DNA from 3 places in the Clostridium sp. X genome. Region 2 is predicted to be linked to each of the others. Evidence: riboswitches for the same ligand, from Rfam matches in the RefSeq annotation. Region 2 holds a riboswitch; each other region holds the start of a gene.
The links. A riboswitch is a leader RNA that binds a small molecule or an ion and turns the genes downstream of it on or off. The one in region 2 is predicted to bind S-adenosylmethionine.
Positions count from the first base shown of each region.

Region 1 (10,478 bases), 490 kb from region 2:
TGGAGCCAAGAACTTTTATATCATCAGGTGGACTTGGGACTATGGGATTTGGTTTAGGAGCAGCTATTGGAGCTTATTTTGGAAATACAGGAAAAAAGGTTATAAATATAGCTGGGGATGGAAGTTTTAAAATGAATTCTATTGAGTTGGCTACTATATCAAGATATAAAATTCCAATAATACAGTTGGTTTTAAATAATAGCTGTCTTGGGATGGTTCATCAATGGCAAGAGATGTTTTATGACAAAAGATTTTCTCATACTGTATTTGAAGATGAAGTTGACTTTGTAAAACTTGGTGAGGCTTATAGAATAAAGTCAATTAGAGTTACAAAAGAAGAAGAAGTAGAGGCGGTATTAAATTATGCATTAGGGCTTAATGAACCTGTTCTCATAGAATGTCAAATAAGTTATTCAGAAAAAGTATTTCCGATGGTTGCTCCAGGAGAAGTTATTAACAACATGATAAGTGAGTATTAGACTATAAAATTAATTTGATAACTATTTAGGAGGAATTGTTTTGAGTATATATGAATTTGCTTTGAAGATGGAAGAAGATGGACGGAATTATTATAAGGAACTAGCCAAGACTTGTAAGGATGAGTGGTTAAAAGAGATATTTGAGTTTTTGTCACTAGAAGAAACTAAACACTATAATATATTTAGAGGTTTGATGAATAAAAACATGGATATTAATGTTAATGTCGAAAGTAATCTAAATAAATATACAAGTATTTTTGAAAGGAAGAGTCAAACAGAATTTCTAAAGAGTTTACCTAAAGTTCAAACTAATATTTATGTAACTGCGACAGAAGATGAAAAAAAGAGTATAAGTTTATACGAGAAAATGTTAAAAGAAGTAGAGACTGAAGAAGAAAGAAAAATCTTGTTAAATATTATTGAAGAAGAAAAGAAACATTTAAAGTTTTTGGAAGATTTAATTGAACTTATGAATAAATTAGAAAAAATAGAGGAATAATAAAAAGTTCTAAAACTCTATTGACAATTATTCTGTACAGTAATATAATAAACAAAGAATTGAATATAGCTTATCAAGAGTGGTGGAGGGACTGGCCCGATGAAACCCGGCAACCGGTATAAAGTATATATTATAGTTTATACAATGGTGCTAAATCCTGCAGCAAAAGCTGGAAGATGAGGATACATAGGAATTTTAGACCTAAGGACATCCTTGGGTCTTTATTTTTTTATCAACAAGTAGCAGGGGGTGCAGCAATGATCGAGATAAAAAATATAGTAAAATATTTTGGAGAAGATAAAGTTTTAAAAGATGTAAGTTTAGAAATAGAAGAAGGAGAAATTTTTGGGATTATAGGACATAGTGGAGCTGGAAAGTCTACACTGCTACGATGTATAAATGGTCTTGAGAGCTATGATTCAGGAAATGTAATAGTAGGTAGTAGAGAAGTAAAGGATCTTGAAGAAAAAGAAATTAGAGAGTTTAGAAAAGATATAGGAATGATATTTCAGAACTTTAGTTTATTAAATAGAAGAAATGTATGGCAAAATGTTGCCTTGCCACTAGAAACCTGGGGATATAGTAAAGAAGATATAGATAAAAGAGTAAAAGAACTACTGGCTCTTGTTGGACTAGAGGATAAAGCTAATAGCAGGCCTAAAGAGCTTAGTGGAGGACAAAAACAAAGAGTTGCTATCGCAAGAGCATTAACTCTTCAGCCAAGTATTTTACTGTGTGATGAGGCAACTTCAGCCCTTGATCCTAAAACTACAAAATCTATACTACAATTACTTAGAGAAATAAATGAAAAATTAGGCATAACAGTTATTATAGTTACTCATCAAATGGAAGTTATAAAAGAAGCTTGTACAAAGGTAGCTTTAATGGAAGGCGGAAGAGTAATTCAGGCTGGAAAAGTAGAGGAAGTTTTCTTAAATCCAACTAAGGAAATGGAAAATTTATTAGGTGAAGAAGATGTACTCCCAACAGAAGGAGTAAACATAAAAATATTCTTCCCAAAAGAGCTAAGTCAAAATAGTATAATAACCTCTATGGCTAGAGAATTAGATATAGATTTTTCTATTGTTTGGGGAAAACTTGAAAAATTTAGTGTTGGTGTACTTGGAAGCTTAGTAATAAATGTGCCAGAAGAAAAAAAACATATAGTTTCTTCTTATCTTAATGAGAAAAATGTACATTGGGAGGTTCTATAGATATGTTGACTAATATTTTAATTCCAGCACTTGGAGAAACCCTGTATATGGTTTTAATTTCTACATTTTTAGCAGTTTTAATAGGTTTTGTACCAGCAATTATAATGATTATTACTGATAAAAATGGATTAAAGCCAAATGAGCCAGTATATAACACTCTAGATATGATTATAAATGTGTTAAGATCTTTTCCATTTATCATTTTATTAATATTACTAATACCATTTACAAGACTTTTATTGGGAACTTACATTGGAACGACTGCAGCAATAGTACCATTAACTATTGGTTGCGCTCCTTTTGTGACAAGAGTAATAGAATCAGCACTTAAAGAAGTAGATAAAGGAGTAATAGAAGCTGCAAAGTCCTTTGGAGCAAGTACTTCTCAAATTGTATTTAAAATTATGCTTCCGGAAGCCCTACCTTCTATTGTTTCAGGGATAACCCTTACAGCCATAGTTGTAGTGGGATTTTCTGCAATGGCAGGTGCAATTGGAGCTGGCGGACTTGGAGATGTAGCTATGCGATATGGATATCAGATGTTTAAAACAGATGTTCTAATAGCTACAGTAATAGTTTTAATAGTACTTGTTCAAGCTATTCAGACAATAGGAACACTAATATATAAAAAGGTAAACAGATAAATATAAAATACTATTTATAGTAATTTATAAAATATAAAAGAATTAATAAATAATAAGGGGGAATTATAAATGAAAAAAAGAATTTTATCAGTTTTATTAGCAAGTACAGTGGTTTTAGGTGCTATCGGACTTACAGGCTGCGGAAATAAAGAAGCGGCTAAGCCAGAAGAAAAGAAGAAAATAGTAGTTGGAGCAACTCCAGAACCACACTCTCAAATTTTAGAAAAAGTAAAACCAATACTTGAGAAAAAAGGTTATACTTTAGAAATCAAAGTATTTAATGATTATGTAATTCCTAATACTGCTGTTGAAGATGGTCAATTAGATGCTAACTTCTTCCAACATGTTCCTTATTTAGAGAAGTTTAATGAAGAAAAAAAGACACATTTAACATATACTACTAAAGTTCACTTAGAGCCAATGGGAGTATACTCAGAAAAATTAAAAGATTTAAAAGAAATAAAAGATGGAGCGACTATTGCAGTGCCAAATGATCCAACAAATGAAGCTAGAGCTTTAAGACTACTTGAAAGAGAAGGAATTCTTAAATTTAAAGAAGGAGCACTAATAACTAAATTAGATATTACAGAAAATCCTAAAAATATAAAAATACAAGAATTAGAAGCAGCACAACTTCCAAGAACTTTAAAAGATGTAGATGCAGCAGTTATTAATACAAACTATGCACTACCAGCAGGATTAAATCCTACAAATGATGCTCTTGCAATTGAATCTAAGGATTCTCCTTATGCTAATATATTAGCTGTTAAAGAAGATAACAAAGATAAGGAATATATAAAAGCTTTAACTGAAGCAATTAACTCACCAGAAATCAAAAAGTTTATAGAAGAAGAATATAAGGGAGCAATAGTTCCAGCATTCTAAGCAGATATCCCAAATCTACGATTAAAAGGTCATGTTATGTAAATTACTCATAACATGACCTTTTTTTAGAACCAATTTTTTTTCCTGAAATAATTTATCATAAATAAAATTAATGCAATGGTAATAATCCAAAAAATCGGGTACCCATACTTAAAACTAAGCTCAGGCATATAGTGAAAGTTCATACCATAAATACCTGTTAAAAATGTAAGAGGGATAAAAATAGTAGAGAATACCGTTAAAACTTTCATTACTTCATTAGTTTTATTACTCATGCTTGAAAGATAAATATCAAGCATTCCAGATAAAATATCTCTATAAGTTTCAATTACATTTATAATTTGAATGATATGATCATAAACGTCCCTTAAATATATGGTAGTTTTTTCGTCAATTAAGATATGTTCATCCTTGATTAAGGTACTTACAATTTCCCTAAGGGGCCATACAGAGTTTCGAAGAAAAATTATATCTCTCTTAAGGTTGTATATATCTGATAGTAAGCTTTTGGTAGGGTTATTCATAAGATTATTTTCGATTTTATCTAAAACATCTCCTATACTTTCAAATATATTAAAATAACTATCTACTATAGCATCTATTAAGGAGTAAAGCAGATAGTCGGAACCCTTACTTCTTATATTATTTTTATTAGTCTCAAGTCTGTTTCTTATATTATCAAAGACATCTCCAGGAAATTCCTGAAAGGAAATAAGACAATCATCAAATAATACGAAACTAACTTGTTCAGACTTTATTTCTTTAGAGAATTTATCGTAATAGAGCATCTTAAGAACTATGTATATATAATTGTTTTCTAAATCAACTTTAGGATGCTGGTCTGTATTTAGAATATCTTCTAATATTAAAGAGTGAATGTTGAAATTATCCCCAACTTTTTTTACTAGATCTATATCATAAAGTCCATCAATATCTATCCATATTACAGAACTATCTATGCTTTTATGAAAAGCTTTTTCTATATTATTTATAGAGGTTTTATTAAAAATATTATCATTATACTCTATTAAATCTATTCTTATGTTTTCACTAGTATGTTCTCCGATATGAACTAAAGTCCCAGGAGCAGATCCGATCTTTCTTTTTCGACTTTTTATGTGCTTGGGCATTTTCAATACCTCCAATAAATTTCTAGGGTTTCTTGAATTTGTATACTTAAATAAGTATATGATATAATCCTATAAAGATAATTTTACCCTTATAAAGTAAAAAATAGAAGGAGAAATTAATAATATGTTAAGTGTGAAAAAATTTAGTTAAGCAATATGATAATGTTTTAGCTGTGGATATAAAAATAAAACAATAGAGGCAAAGAAACTATTTAGCTATGTACCAGAGACCCCAGTCCTTTATGATATGCTTACGGTGTACGAACATCTAGAATATATAGCAAATGCATATGCTATAAAGGATTATAAAGAAAAAGCCGAAAAGCTTTTGAAAAGATTTGATTTATTTGATAAAAGAGACAAGTTGGGTAAAGAGCTTTCCAAGGGAATGCAGCAAAAGGTAAGCATATGTTGTGGGTTAATTACAAATCCTAAAGTAATTTTATTTGATGAACCTATGATAGGACTAGATCCCAAGGCTATCAAGGAGCTTAAAAGTGTGTTTGTAGAACTAAAGGAACAAGGATGTAGTGTAATTATAAGCACTCACATAATAGATAGTATTGATGAAATATGGGATAAAGCACTTATTGTAAATAAAGGAGTTGTTGTTTTTTCAACAAGTAGAGAAGAACTTAAAGAAAAAAGTCAATCTTTAGAAGAAATATTCTTTAAGGTTACGGAGGAATAAAATGAAGCCTTTATTTTACATATTAAAAAAGAGTATAAAAAATCATATAAAAGAGCTTAAGAAAAAACCAGTAGCACTAATTGGATATATATTATTCGCAATACTTCTTCTATTCATAATAGGATATAGCATTTTTACGCCTTCAAGTATATTAAAAGCAGCTTCACCAAATATTTATGGAACAATAATAGGTGGAGTTATACTAGCCTTTGCATATTTTAGTGTGAAAATTGGAATAAGTAGAGGTGGTACATTTTTTAGAATTTCTGATGTGAATCTAGTTTTTACTTCACCCATAGAACCAAGAAAAGTATTAATTTATGGATTTATAAAGCAACTTTATAAATCATTTTTCACTATGGTATTTTTTGTTTTTCAAATTCCTAATATGAAAAACTTTTTTCCGCTCAAAGCGTATGGTGGCATACTTATAATCTTAGCATTTTTCATGTTCACTTTTTCATTATCAATAGTTGGAGTTTTAATATATTCAGTATGTGCTAAGGACAAAAATATAAGACATTATTTTGAAAAAGGAATTAACCTAATAGGTGCATTAGTTATAATACTATTTTTAATACAATTTATGGTAAGTAAAGATATAATTCAATCTACAGAAAGCATTTTAAACAATAAATACTTTTACTATATTCCTTTCGTAGGATGGTTTAAGGGAATATTTATGGCAGCAGTTATAGGGATAAATACACAATTTTATGTTTTTTTAGGATTAATAGTTATGACTTTAGGCTTAATAATAGTTCTTTTATTCAAGATGAATATGGATTATTATGAAGATGTTCTCAATGCAACAGAGTATTTAGAAAAGTTCTATTTAGCGAAAAAGGAAGGTAGAATATTAAGCGTAAATGATAAAAGTAGGGTTAGAAAGATTAAACAAAGGTATAAAGGGACGGGAGCTAAGGCAATATTTTATAGACAACTTCTTGAATATAAAAAGACGGGATTTTTCTTTATAAATAAAGGTACGTTACTTATGATTGTGATTGGAACAGTTTTTGGATTATTACTAAGAGACAAAAACATAGGTGTAAATTTAATATTATATTTTACAGTATACATGTTGTTGTTCATGACTATGCAAGGAAAGTGGGCCCAAGAAATTACAAAACCCTATATTTTTTTAATACCGGGAAACTCTGCAAATAAGGTATTTTATGCAACTCTAGCAGACAATATTAAAAATGCAATAGATGGATTTGCACTTTTTCTTGTTGTTGGAGTTATATTTAAGGCATCATTAGTGACAATAATTCTTTGTGCATTGACATATATGAGCTTTGGAAGTATCTATATATACGGGGATATACTTTCAAAGAGAATTCTAGGAGAACACAGTAAAAATCTTGAGATTATGCTAAAACTATTAATTACTGTTGGTATAATTGCCCCAGGAATAATTATTTCTATAGTTATAAGTATAGTATATAAGAATTTATATATGGCGGAATATCTACAGTATATAATACTTATTTTATATAATCTTTTTGCTTCATTCATAATATTATTTACTAATGCTAGTATATTTGAAAATCTAGAAATGAAATAATAAAAAAGCTCTGAGGATATCTTTTCTCGGAGCTTTTATGTTCTCTGCTTATAATTCATAATGTGAAGCGATCTCTTCCTTTTTAGATAGTTTAATATTCTCAGCTAGAAAGGTTGAAAATAGTATTAAGATTCCTCCACAAATCTGCCAGATACCGATAGATTCATTTAAAAGTAAAACACTAAAAAATAACGCTGAAATTGGATCAAGGTAGCTTAATACAGCAGCACTTTGTACGTCTACATCTTTTAAGGCAGAGAAATATAAAAAATAGGCTACAGCAGTGTGAATTACTCCTAAAATTAATATTAAAATTAAACTTTTTAAGCTATTAATATGAAGTTGATCTCTAGATATTATAAAAGGAAGAAGAACAAGGGTCGAAGCCGAGAGCTGTATTATTGTTCTTTCAAAGCCTGACAAATCCTTAATATAATTATTTAATAGTATAACAGAAGCATATAGACAGGCGGCTGCAAGTCCGTAGCTAATTCCTTTAATTTGACTATATGAAATATTTGAAGTAGTGCTTTGATTGTTTAATATTAAAAATAAACCAAGCATAGCTCCTATTACTGCCATGAGTTTACGCGGAGTTAACTTGGTTTTTAATACAATAGGTGATAATCCTACTACAAATATAGGAGCGAAGTAATAACTTAAAGTGGCATTTGATATTGTAGTGAATTTATAGGCTTGAAAAAGTAGTACCCAATTAAAGCCTATAGCTATTCCGGATATAATTAAGAGTATTAAATTTTTTCTTGAGTATAGTCTAAGATTAGCTTTTTTTGTAAACATATTATAAATAATGAATATACTGCTGGCTATTATAGCTCTTAAAAAAGCAGTTTCCATAGATGGTAAGTTTATATTCTTAACAAAAACCCCTAAGCTTCCCCATATTATCATAGATATTATAACTTTTGATGTTGAATTCATATGTAGGCCCCCTATATAATTTGACTTATTATATAATATCAATATATAAATTTAAAATCAATATAAGGGGGCATAGGTAGAATATATCTTTAATTATATGTTGATAGTATTAGCGTCTAGAGTATAAACTACATCTTTTCTTTCTACGATTATTTTAGATTTATCTTTTGTTATAGGGTCTGTAAGAAGTAGATTTATTAGCTCGCGAGTTGGATTTATAGCCCTTGGGTTTCCTACAATCTTAAGCATAGTAAAGTCTCCAGCGGTATCACCATACGCATAGCTTTGAGATAAATCTATAGAGTATTTTTCAACAAAACAGTCTATGGCCTCTTGTTTATTATCTCTGTCCCACATAGGAACTAATTCTCCTGTGTAGTGATGACTACTATCCATTAAATACTCTGTTCCGAGATAATCATCAAAACCATGTTTTATAGCCATTTCCCTAACTAATTCTATAGGACTTCCAGAAATAGTTATAACCTTATGGCCTTGTTTTTTATGCCACCTAATCATATCTCTAGTATAAGTATAAACTCGATCTCCTTTTTCTTTTATTACCTTTTTAGCTATAAATTCTACTTGAGTTTTATGAAGTCCTTTTACAGCTTCGATATATATGTTTGCCATCCTTATAAGATAGTCGTCATAATTACCTATTCTTTTATCCCATTTGAGGTAATAATCTCTTACTTCATTGTACCAACGATCTGTTTCTATTATTTCGGATTTAATAAATTTTTTGAAAATTTCAGTTATCATACCTTCTCTATATAACGTACCGTCTATATCAAAAAAAGCTGCCACAGTCTTACTCATACTTTCATCTCCTTTTATAAATGACTCAGTGATTTACCATTTACATAATAGTTTTAGTATCCATTATACAATATATATTGAATATAGCAAATACTGGTGTGTTTAATGGGAAATATTCATGTTCTGCATTCCTTATTCTTTATTTTAATAACTGAATTAATACATAATTACTTATGAAAATTAGTAAAACTATAGGTTAGTAATATATATAATATGATAAGATTATTAAACAAGTTACAAAAATAAAATTTGTAGACTATAGATAGTCGGTTGACGGTTAACAATAAAGTGGATTACAATAGATAGATGACAAGAAAATAGAAAATTTAACTAAATTATTCTACATATTAAGAGAAAATTTAATTAAACTAATATATAATAAAAAAAATAAAGACAAAGGATGGAACATATTATGATAGAATTAGGAAAAACACAGACTTTAAAGGTAGTGAATATTGCAAAGGTTGGAGCATATTTAGATGCCGGCACAGGAAACACAGATGATAATATTCTTCTTCCTAACAATCAGCTTCCTGCTGGATTAAATGTAGAAGATGATGTAGAAGTATTTATATATAAAGATTCAGAGGATAGATTTATAGCTACAAGGAAAAAGCCATTAGTTCAATCAGGAGAATTGGCAAGACTTCAGGTGAAAGAAACTACAGAGATAGGAGCTTTTCTTGATATGGGTTTAGAAAAGGATATATTACTTCCTTTTAAAGAACAGAAATATAAGGTTCAAGCAGGAAAAAAATATTTAGTAGGAGTGTATGTAGATAAAAGCGAAAGACTTACAGCTACTACATTTGTAGCTAAGTTTTTAAGAACAGATAGCCCTTATGAAAAAGATCAATGGGTAAAAGGAACTGCGTACTCAGTGAATCCTGAAATAGGAGTACTAGTAGCAGTGGATAATAAATATAGAGGATTAATACCTAAAAGTGAACAAAATAGAGAAATAAAAGTTGGAGAAGAAGTTGAATGTAGAATTATAAGAGTTAAAGAAGATGGGAAATTAGATTTATCCTTGAGAGAAGTGGCACATAAACAGATGGATAATGATGCTCAGTTGATTTTAAATAAAATAGAAAGATATGATGGATTCTTACCATTAAATGATAAAAGCTCACCGGAAGATATAATGGATAGATTAAAGATGAGTAAAGCAGCATTTAAAAGGGCTGTAGGAAGATTGATGAAAGAAGATAAAATTGAGCAAAATGAAAAAGGAATAAGACTTAAACAACAAGATTAAAGAATAATATTAAGCTAATAAAGTTTATATATGGTGAAGGTAATATATAGAATTGAATATTGAATGATGAGGTAGCTATTGCATAATAGAGGTGAAAAAATGAATTATAATAGTTTGGAAGTAGCAAAGGCGGCCATTAAAATGGCTACATCTGAAAGAACAGAAGAAAAAAGATTAGAAGAAGAATTTAAAGAGAAAAAAATACTTACTGCTGCAGTTGATGTAGGTGGAAATATTAATGATTCTATATCTAAAATAATGGAGAGAGCATTAGTAGCATCGAAGAGAATGGGAATTATAAAAGATTTACATGTTCACGATGGAGCAGTAGTAGGGGCTGCTAG
Region 1 is NZ_CM146912.1:3,005,607-3,016,084, reverse strand. It holds gene ilvB (biosynthetic-type acetolactate synthase large subunit) at 1-479, shown strand, start outside; gene ACX0KU_RS15160 (ferritin-like domain-containing protein) at 520-978, shown strand; SAM riboswitch class I at 1,046-1,161, shown strand; gene ACX0KU_RS15155 (methionine ABC transporter ATP-binding protein) at 1,236-2,192, shown strand; gene ACX0KU_RS15150 (methionine ABC transporter permease) at 2,195-2,836, shown strand; gene ACX0KU_RS15145 (MetQ/NlpA family ABC transporter substrate-binding protein) at 2,906-3,721, shown strand; gene corA (magnesium/cobalt transporter CorA) at 3,787-4,851, opposite strand; partial or broken gene ACX0KU_RS15135 (ABC transporter ATP-binding protein) at 5,024-5,542, shown strand; gene ACX0KU_RS15130 (putative ABC exporter domain-containing protein) at 5,544-7,112, shown strand; gene ACX0KU_RS15125 (DMT family transporter) at 7,161-8,054, opposite strand; gene ACX0KU_RS15120 (HAD-IB family hydrolase) at 8,148-8,876, opposite strand; gene ACX0KU_RS15115 (CvfB family protein) at 9,289-10,134, shown strand; gene ACX0KU_RS15110 (HutP family protein) at 10,234-10,478, shown strand, end outside.
Region 1: linked by a shared signal. The riboswitch ahead of ACX0KU_RS15155 (methionine ABC transporter ATP-binding protein) and the one ahead of metK (methionine adenosyltransferase) in region 2 are both predicted to bind S-adenosylmethionine.

Region 2 (10,478 bases):
GAACATAAGTAATTAAATCAATATTTTTCTTACTAATATCAATAGACTGAATCATATATTCACTTAATACCTCTCCTGCTTTAAAATCACTTTTGTATTTTAATCTACTTATCAATTCTTTAACTATCCCTGAATAGTATACTCCACTATAGCAAAATACATTACTATCATTTACTACTATATTATAAGAACTATTGCATTTCTTTATTTTAGTCATACAAGAATGGCATAATACAGAATTTTTATTCTTAACATAATCCTTACATATTAGACACTCTTCATCCAAACTGTATATAATCTCTAGTAAACATCCTATATAATATTTTATAGTCTTAATAAATTCATTTCCCATGCTTCCTTATTGAAATATCTTGTTATATTTTTAGACTTATCTATATCTTCCGTTTCATAATTACCTAAGAATATAACCTCACCTCTGAGAGTTCTTTCATTTCTTCCTACCTTTCCACAAAGATATACTAATTTTTTATAATCAAAATATTTATCATCTGCAAAAAATACCATTACATTTATATTATTTAAATCAAAATATATATCATTAAAGTGGTTTGTAATAACTATTCCACTTTTTATATTCATAAATTTATACAAAATATTTTTATTATTATTATCTTTTATAAAATAAATAGTGTTTTCACTAAATTTACTACAATATTTTGATAAATATTTATATACATTAACTACTTTTTCTTCATCTGGTACATAAACAATAACCCTATTATTAGAGTTTATTGACCATTCTAAGTATTCATATATTACATATGGAATATCTTTGTTTATATCTATCCTTGTTGATATAAACTTAGGTTCTATTATAGGATAATTATTTTCCCTAACTGGTAATAATATTTCTCTACTATTATCAAAAATTTTTTCTATAGAATATGATATTATCTTCCCATTAGATTTACTTTTCATCATAGAAGCCTGAGCAATTTCTTCTTTTCTATAAAGCGAAAAATTCTTTATATCATTGTAAATTACTAAATCGAATTGCTCATTAAATTTATTTAGCATTTCATGCCTAGCTATAATTAATAGAGCATTTCCACAAGTACTATTTTCTTTAAAGTACATATATTTTCTAAAGCTACTTCTCTTCTTTATTTCATTAATTATATCCGCTTCCCCAACATCTTCATTCGTTATATATAAAACTCTTTTACCTACACTAGTAAACCTTAATATGATTTCAATAAATGTATGTGATACGTTATATGGTGGAGAGACTATATTTAGAAACTTCTCTTTTCCTAGGCTCCAGTCTACTATTTGTTTAAGTATTTTTCCTTTTCTATCAGCGAACTTAATACTGTCTATATTCATATTCACAACTCATCCCCTTGTGATAAACTTTCAACCGGCTTCATAATGTCACCTTCCAGTATATTCAATATTCTCCATTTAAGTGCGGAATATCTTTCATAACTTCTATTATTATCAACCATAAATTTAATGGCTTTGGAAGCTCCAACTAACACTACCATCTTCTTTGCCCTAGTTATACCAGTATAAAATAAATTTTTATTCATAAGAAGAGGTGGTCCTATAAACATAGGCATTATTACTACTGGAAACTCACTCCCCTGACTTTTATGCACCGTCATTGCATACGCAAGCTCAAGTTCATCTAAATACATATTATCATATACTATTTTTCTTTCTTCATCAAATACTACACTTACCTTATCATCTTCTACTTCATATATATATCCTATATCTCCATTAAAAACACCTAAACCTTCACTTTCTCCTTCTCCACTAACACGAGTCCATTTTAAGTTGTAGTTATTCTTTGTCTGCATAACCTTATCTCCAACACGAAATACCGTGTTTTTGAATTCTCTTTCACTCTTTTCCTTATCCTTAGGATTTAATATTTGTTGAAGTCTTTTATTTAAACTTTCTACGCCTAGAACGCCTTTTCTCATTGGAGATAATATTTGCATATCTTTAACTCTATTCCACTCTTTATTAAACTTCGGCAATCTTTCATAAATTAATTCTACTAAAGTATCTAGTATTTTATCCGATTCCTCTTCTCCAATAAAATAAAAATCTTTATTTTTCTTATTTAAAATAGGCATTTCCCCACTATTAATCTTATGTGCATTTACTACAATCATGCTTTCTTCTGCCTGCCTAAATATATCCCTCAGTCTTACGACCTTTACGCACTTACTTTCTATTAAATCTCTTAGCACATTTCCTGGACCTACAGAGGGTAGCTGATCGGAATCACCAACTATTATAAGCCTTGTAGACATAGGTATTGCTTTCAGTAAGTTATTCATTAATAATATATCTATCATTGAAGCTTCATCTATAATAATAACGTCACATTGTAGTGGCGATTCTTCCCCCTTAAAAAACTCCATATCATCGTCATCACTAAATCCAAGTTCTAAAAGTCTATGAATTGTTTTTGCTTCTTTTCCTGTAGCTTCACTCATTCTTTTTGCAGCTCTACCAGTAGGCGCTGCCATAAAAACCGTCATAGCTGCATTCTCAAATATTTCAGTTATACACTTAATTATAGTAGTTTTCCCTGTTCCAGGTCCACCGGTTATTATTTCAATTCCATTTTCAAATGCTCCTTTAATTGCTTCAAATTGAATAGGAGCAAATTTAATATTATTGTTACTCTCAAATATTTCAATTTCTTTCTCTATATCTATTTTAATTTTTTCATAATTGCTAGTAGTTAAAGTTAATATCTTACTCGTTACAGACAATTCACAATAATAATAAGGCATAGTAAAGACACATTCCTCATTATCAATAAGTTCTATTTTTAATTTTCCACTCAATACAGTATCTTGCAAATTATTTTCAATATCTTCTTTAGATACACCTAATATTTCTTGAGATTCTTTTAAAACTTTGTCTAAAGGCATATATGTGTTTCCCATAGAACAAAACTGATTAACTATATATTTTATGCCTGACTGTATTCTAAAAGGAGAATTATTTTCTACCCCTAAACTTCGTGCTATTTTATCTGCTGTTTTAAATCCAATCCCTGCTATATCATCAGTTAGTTTATAAGGATTTTCTTTAACTTCATTTATAGAACTTGATCCATACCTTTTATGAATCTTTATGCACTGTTTAACTGTAACTCCATAAGTCTGTAGAAAGACCATTATACTTCTTATCTCTCTTTGCTTAGCATAAGACTTAGATATAGTTTCTACTTTTTTATCCCCAATTCCCTCTATCTCTTTTAGTCGTTCAATATTCTCATCAAGTATATCTAAAGTACTTTCTCCAAATTGTTCTACAATTTTTTTCGCAGTAACAGGACCTATACCTGATATTATTCCTGAAGATAGATACTTCTCTATTCCTTCCAAAGAGTTAGGAATTATTTCTTCACAAGAAGTAACTTTAAATTGTTCACCAAATTGAGGATGGTTAAACCATTCCCCTTGTAACTTTAAATTTTGACCTTCTGATATGTAAGGTATACATCCAGTGATAACAATTTTCTTTTTTTTATCTTTTATATGTGCTACCACATATCCGTTGTCTTCATTTTTAAATACAATTGCTTCTACAGTTCCATCTATCTCATGCATAAGATCGCTCCCATAATATCATTAGCACTATGTAAATTTTAGTTTGTTAAATTAATTATAAGACATATAACCATAACTTCTCAACTAATTATATTATATAATAGTTTTGCCATTTGCTTACACGATAAGTCACAATATATACATATTTAACTTTATAACTAAATTAAAGGCTAATGTCTTAAAATCAACATTAGCCTTTATGTTTAATTATATATGTTTTTTTATCTCTTCTACTTTATCTAAATTTTCCCATGGAACATTTAAATCTACTCTACCGAAATGACCATAAGCTGCCGTTTGTCTATATAAAGGCTTTCTCAAACCTAAGTCTCTTATAATTGCACCTGGTCTTAAATCAAATACATTATTTACTATTTCTACTATCTTATTATCCTCTATTTTACCTGTTCCAAAGGTATTAACTAATAGAGATACAGGATGAGCAACTCCTATTGCATAAGCTAAACCTATCTCTAGTTTTTCTGCAATTCCTGCTGCTACTAAATTTTTAGCAACCCATCTTGCTGCATATGCTGCTGATCTATCAACCTTTGTTGGATCCTTTCCTGAGAAAGCTCCACCACCATGTCTGCCGTATCCACCATAAGTGTCAACTATAATCTTTCTTCCCGTAAGACCCGTGTCTCCATTCGGTCCACCAATAACAAATCTTCCCGTAGGATTAATGTAATAGTTAGTTTTTTCATCTAACCACTCATTAGATATTACTACCTTTATTACATGTTCCATAAGATCACTATGTATTTGCTCTTGAGTAATTTCTGGATCATGTTGTGTAGAAATTACCACAGCATCTATTCTAGTAGGTTTGTCGTCTTCATATTCTACCGTAACCTGTGTCTTTCCATCTGGTCTTAAATACGATAATGTTCCATTCTTTCTAACTTCTGATAATCTTCTAGCAAGTTTATGAGCCATACTTATTGGAAGAGGCATATATTCTTCTGTTTCATTTGATGCAAATCCGAACATTAAACCTTGATCTCCTGCTCCTACTGCCTCAACTTCATCTTTTTCTCCACGTCTTGACTCTAATGCTTCATCTACTCCCATAGCTATATCTGCTGATTGTTCATCAATAGATGTTAATACAGAGCAAGTTTCAGCATCAAATCCATATTTAGCTCTTGTATAACCGATATCGCTTATAACTCCTCTAACTAACTTTGGAATATCAACATAGCAGTTTGTTGATATCTCTCCCATAACCATAACCATACCAGTAGTAACTGCCGTCTCACAAGCTACTCTTCCATATGGATCTTTTTCTAAAATAGCATCTAGAATAGCATCTGAAACTTGGTCACATATTTTATCTGGATGTCCTTCTGTTACTGATTCTGACGTAAATAATCTTTTCATTTTAAGATCCCCTTTCTAACAAAAAAAATAAACCTCTTAATTTATTAAGGAGGTCGATTTGCGTGAATAATGTAATTTCTTATCTTGCAGATTGCTCTGCAGGAATTAGCACCTTAGTATTAATCATACCGGTTGCTGGGTTTCACAGGGCCGCTCCCTCCACCTCTCTTGATAAGTTTTTCTTATCTTATATTCAATTTTAAAACAAAATAATATTATCATATGTAACATGTAAGTGTCAAGAATCTACATTGATTTATTATTAATTTTGTCGATTTGTCATTTAAATATTGATTATGTTCTCGATTTTTTTTATGAAAGTAAAAAAGATATCAAAATTTGATATCTTTTTCTTGGTGGAGGAGGACGGATTCGAACCATCGAAACGAAACGTAACAGATTTACAGTCTGCCCCCTTTGGCCACTCGGGAACTCCTCCATAATTATTAACTTATTAAAATTACATGGTGGGCACAACAGGGATCGAACCTGTGACCCCCTGCTTGTAAGGCAGGTGCTCTCCCAGCTGAGCTATGCGCCCATATATTATATGATGGTGGAGGAGGACGGATTCGAACCATCGAAACGAAACGTAACAGATTTACAGTCTGCCCCCTTTGGCCACTCGGGAACTCCTCCACAATTGGTGCTGGCATCAGGAATTGAACCCGAAACCTACTGATTACAAGTCAGTTGCTCTACCAATTGAGCTATGCCAGCATATATTATTTTTAGCACTTAGTTGTTTCATTTATTGACATCAACCGCGCCAACGAATATTAGTATACCTAGAATTATCTTTTATTTCAAATCTATTTTTTTTAATTACAGAAAACTACAAGCTTTAAGATTCAATTTACTGCTATTTTCTCTATATTACTATACATTATAAATTAAGTTCAATTTTATTTCATATAACATTTAACTTTCTCATATACATTATCAAGGAGGTGTCGTTCTTGAATAAAGTGAGAGCTAACTTTAAAGATAATCTATCATACTACGATATCGCATATTTTATAAAGGATTATATAACTAAAGATTCTGTAGTAGTTTGCATCGGTACTGATAGATGTATAGGTGATTGTCTTGGTCCTCTAGTCGGAACCTTACTTAAGAGTAAAAATTATCCGCTAACTGTATATGGAACAGTTGAAGATCCTATACACGCTTTAAATATAGATAAGCAATTGCAACAAATAAAAAAAGCACATCCAGGTTCTACAATAATAGGTATAGATGCTTGCCTGGGGGATACTAATAACATTGGTGAGATACAAGCGCGAGATTATCCTATCCATCCCGGAAAAGGTGTAGGAAAAGTTCTTCCTGACGTTGGAGATGCTTCCATAATTGGTATTGTAGATTCTAGTGACAATAATGAATTATTCACTAATAGAAATATACGACTTAGTCTAATAATGAATATGGCAGAAGTTATTACTGATGCTTTACTTCATTCTTACTACTTATATAGTATAGATAGTAAGACTAATAATAGTATTATTTAACAAAACAAAAATAAGCTCTGTAATTGTTTTAGCCAATTATAGAGCTTATTTTTGCATAATAATATACGCATTTAAATATAATTAATCTAATAAACTTATATCTTTGCCTTTATATGATGCATCAATCTTATCAAGATAATTTAGAACTTCTCCTGTTCCCATTGCAACTGTTGAAACTGAGTCCTGCGCAACATATACTGGAACCTTAGTTACTTCTCCTATTAACTTGTCTAATCCATTCAACAAAGCACCTCCACCAGTCATCACAATACCTTTATCAGCTATATCTGCTGCTAATTCAGGGGGAGTTTTCTCTAGTACAGATCGAGTACATTCTGCTATATCATTCACTGCTTCGCTTAATGCTTCCCTCATTTCTTCTGAGGATACACTTATATTTTTAGGTAGTCCTGTTATTAAATCTCTACCTCTTATTTCCATACTAATATCTTCTTCTCTTTTATATGCTGTTCCTATATTCACCTTTAATGCTTCTGATGTTCTTTCACCTATCATTAATTTATGTTTTTTTCTTATGTATCTCATTATAGCTTCGTCAAAACTGTCCCCTGCAACTTTAATGGAGCTTCTTACAACTGCTCCTCCTAGAGAAATAACTGCAATATCAGTAGTTCCTCCTCCAATATCTATAACCATATTTCCACTAGCCTTAGTTGTATCCAGTCCAGCTCCAATAGCTGCTGCTAAAGGTTCTTCTATTAAAAATACTTTTTTAGCCCCCGCATTAACAGCGGCATCTTTAACAGCTCTTTTTTCTACTTCTGTAGCTTCACAAGGAACACATATAACAACTCTCGGAGCGCCAACCCTCTTTTTTCCGCAAGCTTTTCTAATAAAATGCTTTAGCATTTTTTCTGTTATATCATAATCCGATATTACTCCATCCCTCAATGGACGAATAGCCACTATATTACCTGGAGTTCTTCCTATCATTTGTCTAGCTTCTTCACCTACAGCTAAAACTCTATTAGTATTCTTATCAATAGCTACAACCGAAGGCTCTTTTAATACTATGCCTTTTCCTTTTATATATACTAAAACTGTAGCTGTACCCAAATCTATACCCATATCTGTGCTCATTCTAAAAAACATTTCTATTTCAACTCCTGCTCTTTTGTAAATTAAACTATATTATATAACTATTATATATGTTTACTACTACTTATTCCATAGTATTACAAAAAAATCACTTTTTTTATTAAATAGAAATGTATTATCCTTCTATAACTTTATATTTCATCTTAGTTGCTTTTCCGCCCCTAATATGTCTTTCTGATTTATTTATATCTAGAATATCCTTAGCTTCCTTAGCCACTTGCGGATTAATTTTAGGTAACCTCTCTGTCATATCTTTGTGTATAGTACTTTTACTAACTCCAAAAACTTTTGCCGTTTTTCTTATTGTAGCTTTAGATTCTATTATATATCTAGCAACTTCAAGTACCCGCTCTTCAATGTAATCTTTCAAAGTGCTACCTCCTTAACCTTATATATTTATAAATATGCAATTATGTTATTTTAAATTACTATATACTTGTTATTTGGCCATTTTCCGATAATATCGGAAAATGGCTATTAATAACTGTTAGTACTTCACATATTTTTCTGGATTTTCACTTGCAAACTGTGGTTCATCTTTTGAATTTTTAAGTACTTGGAAGTGAAGAAAGTCCTGTCCTTCCTCTTTTGAAATACCTCTCAATGAGCTATTTCCCACTTTTCCAATTTGTTGTCCTTGAGTAACTTTATCACCTTTTTTAACTTTAATATCTTTGTCTAAGTTTCCATAGAAAGTTGTCTTTCCACTCTCTGGATGATAAATAGTTACAGAATTACCAAATGAACCATTTTGTTCTACTAGTTTAACTTCTCCATTAGCAGTAGCTTTTACCACACTGCCAGCTTTAGCTTTAACATTTATACCAAAATTAGGTCTATATGTTTGTGAAGTTTCCCACCATACAGGTGTTTGAGAGTATTTCATTGCTATAGTTCCCTCAACTGGCTTTATAAATGTTGGTTCTGTAGTCTTTGATACAGCAATTTCTTGTTTTGTTGGAATTTCTATTCCTGTATTTTTATTTTTAGTATTATCTTGAACTTGTATTGCATTGTTAATTTCCTTATCTTTTTGTGAAATTGTAACACTCTTTGGTTCATCTAAATTAACCTTTGCATTCTGAGAAGTCTGTGCTCTCTCTTCTACTTTTTTACTAGTTCTAGTAGCCATTGCTGCAACTGTAGCGATAATACATAAACATAAAAATAAGACTACATAAAAGCCCTCCCTTCTTAAGAAGTTTGAAGTTTTTTTGTTATTATTTTTGTTTTCCATAAAAACACCTCCTTTTTCTAGTTTGTCCTTTATGAGGTAAATAATACATAAATACATATAAAACATTTCCTTATTTTCCATTAATTTTAGACACATAATTCCATATAAATGCAAAAACACCCTTGCTTGGGTGCCTTCTCATTACTCTTCTTTAACCATATGTGTATAGTATTTATTATTAGTATTAACTTTTAATTAGTCTACTTATCTCTATACCTTTATAATAATGCTTTAAAATCTCCTTGTAATTATTACCTTTCTTTGCCATAGCATCTGCTCCCCATTGACTCATTCCTACTCCATGACCATATCCCTTACATGTTATAATAACCTCTTTTTTATTGTATTGAATATCAAAATTGGATGAACTTAAATCTAATATACTTCTAAACTTTGAACCTGTTATTTCCTCATTTCCAACTCTAATTTTTGTTACACTTCCACCTTTACTTCTATTTAACATAACTATTTCTTTATTTAAATTTTCAGCTTGTAACTTAAACTTTGTATTAGATTTATTTAATGCATTAGCCAATTGCTCATGACTATAATTAAACTCAGTAATATACTTTGGAGACCTCTCTTCCCCCTTACTCTCTACACTTTTTAAATATGGTTGTCCTTTACTAAAAACCTCTTCTGCATCTTCAGTTTTCCCACTACTAGTTGAAAAATAATATGGAGCCATCACTAATTCATTATTATACGCAAGTACTTCCCCTCTCGTTTCTTCAACAGCTTCAAGTAGCTTGTCCCAATATTTATCTCTATTTTTTTTAGGCCAAAGCTCTAATCTATCTTCCTTATACATAAATGCTTGAAACTCAACAGTATCATTTACATCTCCTCCGAAAGCCTTTGGACTTTTCTTAGCACCGAATTCCTCCATATGAGCTAGTCCATATGTTCTTGCTGCTACAGCTTGAGCTTTCAATGCTTCTAATTCAAATTCTGCAGGCATTTCTGCCGCAACAACTCCTAGAACATATTCCTCAATGTCCATACTATCAATCTTTTTATCTTTAGAAATATATACATCAATACTTAATTCTTCATCACTATATATATCACTAAGCTTTTTAACGTCAGATTTTGTTTTTGAATCATCTTCAAAACTAATTTTTTTACCACTTTCTATTCCTGTAATTAATATAGAAAGAAGAATAACAAATAGCATAAAGGCTATTGCACCTATTATAATTTTCTTCATATAACTTTTCTCCTTTATATATATAAATTTAGTAAACAGAGTTCTTATTATATTTCTATTAGTACTTCTAATAAAATATAACTTCTTTAATTACTAATATTTAATTACTAATATTTAATTATTGTTTAAACAAATCTTATAATAATTTTAAATATTACAGACTAAATAAATAAAATGAAGCTGCGTCACCACAACTTCATTTTTATTTATCAGTTATTAACATTTATTCTTCTACTCTGTTAATATCTGCTCCTAAACCCACAAACTTTTCTTCAATATTTACATATCCTCTGTCTATATGATAAATATCTCCTATTTTTGTACAACCATCAGCTACTAAAGCAGCTATTATTAAAGCTGCACCCGCTCTTAAATCTGTTGCTTTAACATCACAGCCAGTTAAATGATTTATCCCT
Region 2 is NZ_CM146912.1:384,321-394,798, forward strand. It holds gene ACX0KU_RS01875 (ComF family protein) at 1-352, opposite strand, end outside; gene ACX0KU_RS01880 (hypothetical protein) at 325-1,347, opposite strand; gene recD2 (SF1B family DNA helicase RecD2) at 1,350-3,602, opposite strand; gene metK (methionine adenosyltransferase) at 3,810-4,985, opposite strand; SAM riboswitch class I at 5,062-5,163, opposite strand; tRNA gene ACX0KU_RS01895 (tRNA-Tyr) at 5,340-5,424, opposite strand; tRNA gene ACX0KU_RS01900 (tRNA-Val) at 5,451-5,526, opposite strand; tRNA gene ACX0KU_RS01905 (tRNA-Tyr) at 5,540-5,624, opposite strand; tRNA gene ACX0KU_RS01910 (tRNA-Thr) at 5,630-5,705, opposite strand; gene yyaC (spore protease YyaC) at 5,945-6,496, shown strand; gene mreB (rod shape-determining protein MreB) at 6,578-7,609, opposite strand; gene spoIIID (sporulation transcriptional regulator SpoIIID) at 7,731-7,985, opposite strand; gene ACX0KU_RS01930 (peptidoglycan DD-metalloendopeptidase family protein) at 8,103-8,852, opposite strand; gene spoIID (stage II sporulation protein D) at 9,037-10,062, opposite strand; gene murA (UDP-N-acetylglucosamine 1-carboxyvinyltransferase) at 10,286-10,478, opposite strand, start outside.

Region 3 (10,478 bases), 1.1 Mb from region 2:
TAAATGTTCCTGCTACTTTAGCGGGTATAACTACAGTTGTAGCCTTCCCTTTTGCTATAACAGGATTAATTTTAGCTATAGTAACTAATCATAAGATTAGAATCGAGAAGTATAATGGAGAAAATATCGAAGTTGAAGAAGTTTTAAATAAAGTTTCTACTGCTGTAAATAATGCAACTAGCAACCTTAATAAATAGAGAAAACTAAATCTTCCCCCCGAATAACCTGCATAGTTTATGTAGGTTATTTATTTATAACTATAGATACTATATAATTTAATTGTAGCGAGTTCTTAAGTGGAAAGAGGAGTATGACTATGAAAAAAATCTTAATAATTGAGGATGAGGTTAAAATCTCAAGATTTATAGAACTAGAACTTAAATATGAAGGTTATTCTGTAGATCAGTCTTACGATGGCCGTGATGGATTAGATAAGGCTGTTAAAGGAGACTTTGATCTAATTATTTTAGACGTAATGCTTCCTTCCCTTAATGGTATGGAAGTACTACGAAGGCTTAGACAAAGTACAGAAGTTCCAATTATTATGTTAACTGCAAAAGATCAGATAACAGATAAGGTTATGGGTCTTGATATAGGCGCTGATGATTACATGACTAAACCTTTTGCCATTGAAGAGCTTTTGGCTAGAATACGAGTTGCCCTAAAAAGACATAGTAGTGATACCCCAAAAACTACTACCATCTTAAAAATAGGTGAATTAGAGCTTGATCTTGAAAAATACACTGTGTGCTTTAATGAAGAAATTATTGAATTAACAAAGAGAGAATTTGACCTCTTAAAATACCTAATAGAAAACAAAAGCATTGTACTTACTCGGGATAAAATTTTAGAAAAAGTATGGGGATATGATTATTTAGGAGATACAAATATTGTAGATGTATATATACGTTATTTAAGAACTAAGATTGATGAAAAATATAATAAAAAGTTTATTCATACAATCCGTGGAGTGGGGTATCAATTAAAATATGATTAGATTATTAAAGCTAATCCCTAAACTAATTTTTAAAACTTTTACCCTTACCTTATTCATATTAAGAAAAGTTATAGGTTTTTTACCTTCTTTAATAGGTAATATTTTTAAAAGTATAGGTAAAAGATTACGCTTTTCTATAACTTTTAAAATAACTGTAATATATGTTCTAATTTTTTCTGTATTTATATTTCTATTGAGTACTGGAATTTTGTTTGGCTTTCGTCACTTTTTATTAAATGAAGTAAGCAATAATATTGAAAAAAATAATCAAGTAATCTCAACTTATATTAAGGAAAAGTCAGAGCTCCCTAAAAACATTGTCAATGAAATCACTAGAATTGATGGTATGTATGTTACTATTTTTAGTAGTAATAAGAAAATTCTCCATAGTACAGATGAGCAGAATATTTATAAGAAATTTTACACTAATATAGACTTTTTAGATATTCTAAAAAGCACTAATGGTGATTTAATGATAAAAAATAGTAGGTTAGACCACAATGAAATCTACTATATACAAATATATAAAGACTTAATTACAGAGAACTTTTATATAATTACTCTAACCAATATCTTAATTGCTGTAAATGTAGTGTCTTTATTTATAATTACATTAATTATATCTAAGGCTAGTAGAAAAATGTTATCTCCTATTGCAGAAATGACTGAGACAGTAAAAACTATATCTGTTGAAGCACTAGATACTAGATTAAATGTTACCGGGTCTAAGGATGAATTAAAAGAACTTGCTGAAACCTTTAATACCATGATTGACGGAATAGAACAAGCCTATGAGCAGCAAAATCAGTTCGTATCTGATGCCTCCCATGAGCTTAGAACTCCTATTTCTGTAATTCAAGGATATGCTAATTTGTTAGATAGATGGGGAAAAGATGATAAAGTAGTACTTGATGAGTCTATAACTGCTATTAAAAGCGAATCGGAAAATATGAAGAACTTGATTGAGAATCTTTTATTCCTAGCAAGAGGAGATAAGGAACTACAAAAACTAGAAAAAGAAAAATTCCATATAAATGAACTAATTGAGGAAATAGTTAAAGAAACTAAGATGATAGCTACAAATCATAATATTTTGTGTGAGAATAATGATAAGCTATTACTTTTAGCAGATAAGAAAATGTTAAAAGAAGCTCTTAGAATTTTTATAGATAACAGTGTTAAATTCACACCCGAAAATGGAACTATAAAATTAAGCTCATACAATAGAATAAGCTATTTAGAAATCATAATAGAAGATACTGGTATAGGCATTGATAAAGATGATCTTCCCCATATATTTAATAGATTTTATAGAGCGGACAAATCTAGAACAAAAAATAGTGGTGGAACTGGTTTAGGTTTATCTATTGCAAAGTTAATTATAGGTAAACATAATGGAAAAATCACATTATCAAGCCAGCTTCAAAAAGGTACAAAAATATCTATATTCTTACCTGTTAATTAAAAATAAATTAATTAAGGAGAAAAGCTTTGTAAGCTTTTCTCCTTTTGTTTTTGCACTACTTATTAATTTTGTTCATTTATCTTTCCTATAACTTCCTTCTCTTCAATAATCTTTTCCTCACTTACAGCTTTAGTTTGAGTAAACTGAAGGTTATCAAAGCTTATAAGGTCTATACTAGAATTAGGATTCTTATTGTAGGTAATCTCTACTGAATCCCCCTCCCTAGTTAAAGGGAGTTCGTTTGACATATTTAAAGAAGTTATAAATATCTTGTCTTGTTTTTCCTTTAAAATTATATAATAATAGGTTGTATCTTCAACAAAAGAAGATGCAATTCTTAGAACTGTTCCTTTTTCGGTAATCTTTTCCCCACTTTTCTCTAAACCTTGCCAGTTTCCTTTGTCTTTAAGATAATTTATATAATTAGACTTAGTTTTACTTAAAGACTCTCCAGTTCCTACTGTGCTATAATCTTTAACACTAACCATAGCATATAGCTTAATTAATCCCTTCTTATCCTTTAATGACATAAAATAAGTTGCTTCATTTTCAAGATTAATTAATATTGGGAAAGTAGCTGTATACCCTAAATTCTGAACCTTACCTTCTGCCGAAGCCATTGCAGCTATTTCATGACTACCTGAAACCTTATAGAAGTTTGTTTCTTTAGTCCTTGTATTAACTAACACAAACCCTACAGTTGATTCATCATTCCCTGATGAAGTTAATCCTGTGTAATAATAACAATTTCCATCATTATAAATTATATTATATCCCTCTGTAGTTTTTAATTTATCCTTGTCAGATGGATTCCACCAACCATGAACGTACTGACCCCAATCGTTTAGTTGATTAATTGCAAAGTTTGCTGGAATTACTCTATCTACCCAACTTGGTATATCCTTCATATCATACCCTTTAACTTCACCTGTCTCAGCATCTACTATAACAACCCCATTAACTTTCGAACCACTTACACCAATAGAGTTTTCATATTTTGTAACTACCCAGTAAGGCTTTCCTGAATCATCTAGTTCAAATGAAAAATCAGTTAGTCCAACATTTTGAAAGCCTGATGTGTATATTTTTCTACGCAAATCATCTCCAAAAAAGCCTTGAGGTTGATATTTTATCTTAACTTTCTTGTCATCAATTGTTTGCACTAGTTTTATATCTTGAGGATTAGTAGAGCTTATTTGAATATACCCCGGAGTACCCTCTCTATTTGAAAACCATTTAAACATTCCTGAATGAACTAGTGGTGCCACCCAGTATAGTTGTCCATTAACATTTATCTGAGTAAATTCTGATAATTCAACTTGGCTACCTAATGCTACTTGTTCTCCTAGCTTCTTTTCCCCAAGGTTTTGAGCAAGATCTTTATCTACCATTGGAAGCTTAGTTAAATCTATAGGAGATATTTCAGAAGAAAATTCTTTTTCCTTTACCTCGCCAATCATAGTTCTATATTTACCTGAATTAAAAATACCAAGAGTAGATCCTATTTGGAATACTAACAAAATAAAAGTAATTACAGATATCCAAATTACCTTTTTAATCTGAAACTTATAAACAAGTAAAGTTGCCATAATTAAAAGTGCTATTACTTGAATTACTATTAAAGTACTTATAAAGTTTAAAGATAGCACTGGCATTGTAATATATCCTAAAATCAATGTGACTATAACTAGTATTACGGTTATAGCTATAGCTACAGTCTTTTTACTTGATACCTTCGATTTATTTATTGTTTTTCCTTTATTCATAATTTCCCCCAATATTAAAGACCTTATTATATCTTATACTATACCATATTATAAGATATAAAACTATTGGGACTTTATGCCTAAGAAAGCCCTGTATTCAACCGAATACAGGGCTTTTTATTATATTTGTGCTAAAGCATTTTCAATATCATTAATTAAATCATCTATTCCTTCAATTCCAACGGAAACTCTTATAAGTTCTGGATTAACTCCAGCTTGTCTTTGGCTTTCTTCATCTAATTGTTGATGTGTTGTAGATGCTGGATGTATTACAAGAGATTTAGCATCTCCTACATTTGCAAGGAGTGAGAAAATTTCTAATGAATTTATAAATTTCACACCGCTTTCTAATCCACCCTTTACTCCGAAAGTAAATATAGCTCCAGCTCCTTTTGGAAGATACTTCTCTGCAAGAGTTTTATATTTGCTATCAGCTAAACCTGGGTAGTTTACCCACTCAACTTTAGGGTGATTACTTAAATATTCTGCAAGCTTTTTAGCATTCTCTACATGTCTTTCTACTCTAAGCGATAATGTTTCAAGACCTATTAATAATTGGAAAGAGTTAAATGGAGATATACATGCTCCTGTATCTCTTAATAATGCAGTTCTAAGTCTTAAGATATAAGCTGCTTCTTTAAAAGCTTCATAGTAAGAAAGTCCGTTATAGCTCTTATCCGGTTCAACAAGTTTTGGGAACTTACCATTATTCCAATCAAACTTTCCTGAGTCTACTACTATTCCCCCTATAGATGTACCATGACCTCCTATATACTTTGTAGCTGAATGTACTACAATATCTGCTCCAAATTCAAATGGTCTGCAAAGGTATGGAGTTGCAAAAGTATTATCTATAATTAGCGGAACTCCATTTTTATGAGCAACGTCTGCTATGGCTTCTATATCACATATATTAATTCCTGGATTTCCTATTGTTTCTATAAATACTGCTTTAGTTTTTTCTGTTATAGCCTTTTGAAAATTTTCTACATTTTCTGGATCTACAAAGTTAACCTTAATTCCAAAGTTAGGTAAAGTATTTTCAAATAAAGAATAAGTACCACCATATATTGTAGATGCTGCTACAATTTCATCTCCGCTACCAGCAATATTTAAGATAGCATATGTTATAGCTGCCATTCCTGATGCCGTTGCAACTGCTCCAACCCCACCTTCTAATAAAGTAACTCTCTTCTCAAAAACATCTGTAGTTGGATTCATGATACGAGTATAAATATTTCCAAACTTCTTTAAACCAAATAAATCAGCTGCATCTTGTGTATCTTCAAATACATAAGAAGTTGTTTGATATAGTGGTACAGCTCTTGATTTTGTTACAGCATCTATTTCTTGCCCACCGTGTAATTGAATTGTTTCAAAAGATAATTGTTTTGTCATTTTTAATTGCCCCCTTAGTAATTTCGTTACAGAAACTCCTTGTCTATTTTGCCCCGATAAAATAAAAAAATCTTTCTGTAGATAAGCTACAGAAAGATTTTAATCTCTCAGTTCCTTATCTTCCAGGTATAAATACCTGCTGGATTTAGCACCTTAAAACATTGCTGTTTAGGTTGCCGGACGTCATCGGGCCAGTCCCTCGGTCACTCTTGATAAGAAGTTCCGTATTTAATTTATCTAATAATAACAAGCTTTTCATAGTTTGTCAATAAGTTTTATAATAATTGTATTCCTGATTCTTCACACTCTTTTATAATGTCTTCTGACCATATAGAAGATTGAACTTCACCTATATGAGCTTTTCTTAAGAAAAACATACATATTCTTGATTGACCAATTCCCCCACCCATTGTTAAAGGAAGTTTATCCTCTACAAGCATTTTGTGGAATTCTAATTCTATTCTTTCCATACAACCTTCTTTTTCTAATTGAGATACTAATGATTCTTTATCTACTCTAATACCCATAGAAGAAAGCTCAAAAGCGCACTCTAAAAGAGGATTCCAAAATACAATATCTCCATTTAATTGCCAATCATCATAATCTGGTGCTCTTCCATCATGTTTTTCGCCTGATGCTAATTTATCTCCTATTTTCATTATAAAGACTGCACCTTTATCTTCTGCTATTTTATTTTCTCTTTCTTTAGCAATTAAACCAGGATACATATCTTCTAACTCTTGAGTAGTTATAAATGTAATCTTTTCTGGTAATATTTTATCTATCTCAGGATATTTGCTATTGATAAATTCTTCAGTAGCTTTGAACACTTCATATATCCCTTCTACTGTACCTTTTAGTTTATCAATAGTTCTGTCTTCTTTGCTTATAACCTTTTCCCAATCCCATTGGTCTACATACATAGAATGAAGGTTATCTAACTCTTCATCTCTTCTTATAGCATTCATGTCTGTATAAAGGCCTTCTCCTGAAGTAAAACCATATCTATATAATGCCATTCTCTTCCATTTAGCTAATGAATGTACTATTTGTATTTCTTCATCTTTAATATCTAATGCATCAAAACCTACTGGTCTTTCTACTCCATTTAAATTGTCATTAAGTCCTGTAGATGCCTTTACAAATAAAGGTGCTGATACTCTAGTTAAATTTAATTTATATGCAAGCTCTCTTTCAAAATAATCTTTAAGCTTTTTTATTGCTATTTCTGTTTTTCTTAAATCTAAGCTTGAATGATAAGCTTTAGGAATTATAACCTTTTTAACAGTTTCCATATTTCCTGCCCCCAAATCCCAATATTTTAAATATCTAATTCATTAAAAATTATAACCTCTTTATTGTAGTTTTTCAATATATTTTACGTTATTTTATCAAGATATTAATATTAAAGCCTCAAATTTTATAATCAATAAATTTCTAGTAAATAAGAGTGGTTTTTTTATGAATTCAAAAAAATTCCCTTATAATTATTCAACTATAGTATACTTAACATAGTAAATAAGTTATGAGAAGGTGTTAATTTGAAATCTAATAACAGAACTACTAAACTTGTATCTTTATCTTTTATTTTAGTATTTACAATAAATATTTTTTTTATGAATACTTCCACTAAAGCCCAGCCTGTAAATGTAGAAATTCCAAGCATAGAGAATAAGGAAATTCTTGAAAAACAATTTATAAATCCTAGTAATACAAAGGAAAAATCACGTTTGTATTACCTTAAGGATATCGATTCTAAAACTCCTGTTATCTTTTTTTGTCATGGGTATGGTGGGTCAGATCCTAATTTATATAAAAATTTAATCAATCATATCGTAAGCCAAGGCTATATAGTTGTTTATATACCTTATCCTATTATTCCTTTACCTATTAATAAAACAGTAATAGAAGAAAAATATACTATATTATGGGATGGTATTGAAGAATCAGTAAAATCATATGGAGATTTAATGGATCTAACAAAGATAGGATTTGTTGGGCACTCCTTTGGTGCCGGCGCACTCCCTGCACTTACTTATAAAGCTATAGAGAGTAATAACTGGGGTACATCTGGCGCTTTTATGTATATGTTGGCTCCTTGGTATTCTTATCAAATAACTCAAGAGCAATTAAGTAACTTTCCAAAACAGACTAAACTAATAATGGAAGTTTTCAACGATGATGTTACTAATGATCACAGAATGGCAAAAGATATATTTGAAAATATTAGTATACCAAATAGTGAGAAGGACTTTATTAATCTGTATAGTTCTTATAACTCTAATCTAGTGGCACTAGCAAGTCACGGGGTTCCTCTTAACAATGACTATGAACCAGATATGTATAAAGCCTTAGATAAATATGGCATTTATAATCTCTTCGATGGATTAGCTATGTACAGCTTTAATAAAGATTTAGAAAGTAAGAAAATAGCTTTAGGGAATGGTAGTAAAAATCAAATATACATGGGCACATGGGCTGATGGAAAAAAATATAGAGACCTCCAGGTTACAGATTTCCCAGTGCTAACCAAATCACAATCTTTCTATACGTATAGCTGGGATAGTCCCTTAAATCCTAGAAGAAATGAAAGTTATTTCACCGATGAGAGTGATGGCTTTATATATATAAATAAAGAATCTGTAAGCACCAACAAGGAATGGAAAATAAATTTTAATTCTGAAATCGATGCTACCTATTTAGATGATACTAGTATAAACCTCTATAATAGCGCCGGAAAACCTGTTCTGTTTAATATGATTACTACTGACAACAATACATCAATTAAAATCATTCCACTACAGCCTTACGATTATGGAGAGACCTATTCCCTTTATATTAATAAAGGTATGTTCTCCTCTAAAGGTGCTTATCTAAATAAAAGCTATATTCTCACCTTTACAGTTAGATAATTCATATAACAATAGTAAAAAAGGTACCTTTGAGTTAACTCTTTACTCTCGGTACCTTTCTTTTGAACTTAATTATAGGTTTCTGATTTTATCTCAATATACTAGCAGAAAGCATAGCTTTTGCTATTAATTTCTTTTTATTATACATATTCATCTCAACCTTACAAAAGTTTCTTCCTATATCAATAATCTGTGCATCTATATGTATTATACTATCCATTTGTATCGGTTCTATAAAGTATGTAGAAATACTATCTACTCTTATATTTTCATTACTTTTCCGCCTCAATGTTGCTATACCTATTGTAGAAAGTAACATATTTAGCGAACTCCAAGACGCTGTACCCATATGGTCTAGCATTTCAAGTTTTATCTTACCTGTAAACCTTATTAAATCTTCTTGAACCTCTTGTTCAAAGCTTTTAAGAATTATATCTTCTAAAGTCTCCCCTACTTGAGGTTGTCTTGCTATATAATGGAGAGCTTTTATTACATCATCTCTTCCTACAATTCCTACAAGCTTTTTTCTTCTAACTACAGGACAAATCTCTATACCTTCCCATCCCATAATATGTGCTGCATAAGAAACTGTAGTTTTCTCTGTAACATTTATAGGATCTTTGCTCATTATTTTACTTATTAGAACATCATTACTGCTATCCCTTGGCAAATCCTTTATTGTCACAATGCCTACAACATTCATACCATCATCTACTACTGGATATCTTTCACGCCCTGTTTCAGAGATCATTTGCCTTAAAAAGCTAACAGTTTCATTTTCTTTTATGTAATTAACTTTTGTTTTCATTATATCTTCTACTAGGATTATTTCCTTCTTAATTAAATTTTCAGATATAGCTTTACTAATAGTAGTAGCTACAGTAAAGCTATCATAGCTTGAAGATATTATAGGCAAGTTTTTACTATCTCCCAACTTTTTAATGTTGTCACTACATGTAAAGCCTCCAGTTATAAGCACAGCACATTCATTTTCTAAGGCCACCCTTTGAATATCTTCCCGATTCCCTACTATCACTATACACCCAGGCAACATGTATCTTTTTGCCTCATTAAGCTGCATAGCTCCTATAATAAACTTATTTAACTTTTTATGTACTCCATCTTTACCACCAAGTATAGTACCTTCTACTATATTTACAACTTCAGCATAACTTAAAGATTCTATGCTTTTCTTTTCAATCTTTTCAATTCTAACAGTTCCCACCCTTGGAATTGTAGCTACTGTTCCCAATATCTCAGCATCTTTTATAGCTCTATATGCAGTTCCTTCACTTACTCCAAGTTCACTCGCTATACTTCTTACTGAAATCTTATTTCCCACTTTAAGCGAATGTATGTGCTTTATTATCTCTTCATGCTTTGACATGCAACATACCTACTTTCCTTCTTTTCTAAGCTCCTCTGCAATTTTCTCAATTCTTCTAAGTCTATGATTAATTCCTGACTTACCAACAGGAGGATCAAGCATTTCTCCTAACTCTTTTAACGACTCATTAGGATAGTTTATTCTTAGTTCAGCAACATCTCTTAGATTTTGTGGAAGTCTTTTCAATCCTATTTCACTCTCTATTAGTCTTATACTCTCTATTTGTCTAACTGCTGCATTTACTGTTTTCCCTAGGTTTGCCGTCTCACAATTAACTAATCTATTAACGTTATTTCTCATTTCTTTCATTATTCTAACATTTTCAAGTTCTAACAATGATTCATGTGCTCCAATTATATTAAGAAGGTCTACTATCTGTTCTCCTTCCTTTAAATAAATAACATTACTACTTTTTCTCTGTATAACCTTAGAATTTAATCCATAACTATTGATAAGCTTACTTAACTCTTCAGCATACTCCTCGTGGTGAGTAACAAATTCAAGGTGGTAAGCTTTCTCTGGGTTACTTATACTTCCTCCCCCTAAAAATACC
Region 3 is NZ_CM146912.1:1,480,585-1,491,062, reverse strand. It holds gene ACX0KU_RS07625 (DUF4342 domain-containing protein) at 1-197, shown strand, start outside; gene ACX0KU_RS07620 (response regulator transcription factor) at 311-997, shown strand; gene ACX0KU_RS07615 (sensor histidine kinase) at 990-2,462, shown strand; gene ACX0KU_RS07610 (cell shape-determining protein) at 2,525-4,228, opposite strand; gene ACX0KU_RS07605 (O-acetylhomoserine aminocarboxypropyltransferase/cysteine synthase family protein) at 4,349-5,626, opposite strand; SAM riboswitch class I at 5,739-5,845, opposite strand; gene asnA (aspartate--ammonia ligase) at 5,902-6,921, opposite strand; gene ACX0KU_RS07595 (Ig-like domain-containing domain) at 7,168-8,538, shown strand; gene ACX0KU_RS07590 (DRTGG domain-containing protein) at 8,627-9,925, opposite strand; gene whiA (DNA-binding protein WhiA) at 9,935-10,478, opposite strand, start outside.
Region 3: linked by a shared signal. The riboswitch ahead of ACX0KU_RS07605 (O-acetylhomoserine aminocarboxypropyltransferase/cysteine synthase family protein) and the one ahead of metK (methionine adenosyltransferase) in region 2 are both predicted to bind S-adenosylmethionine.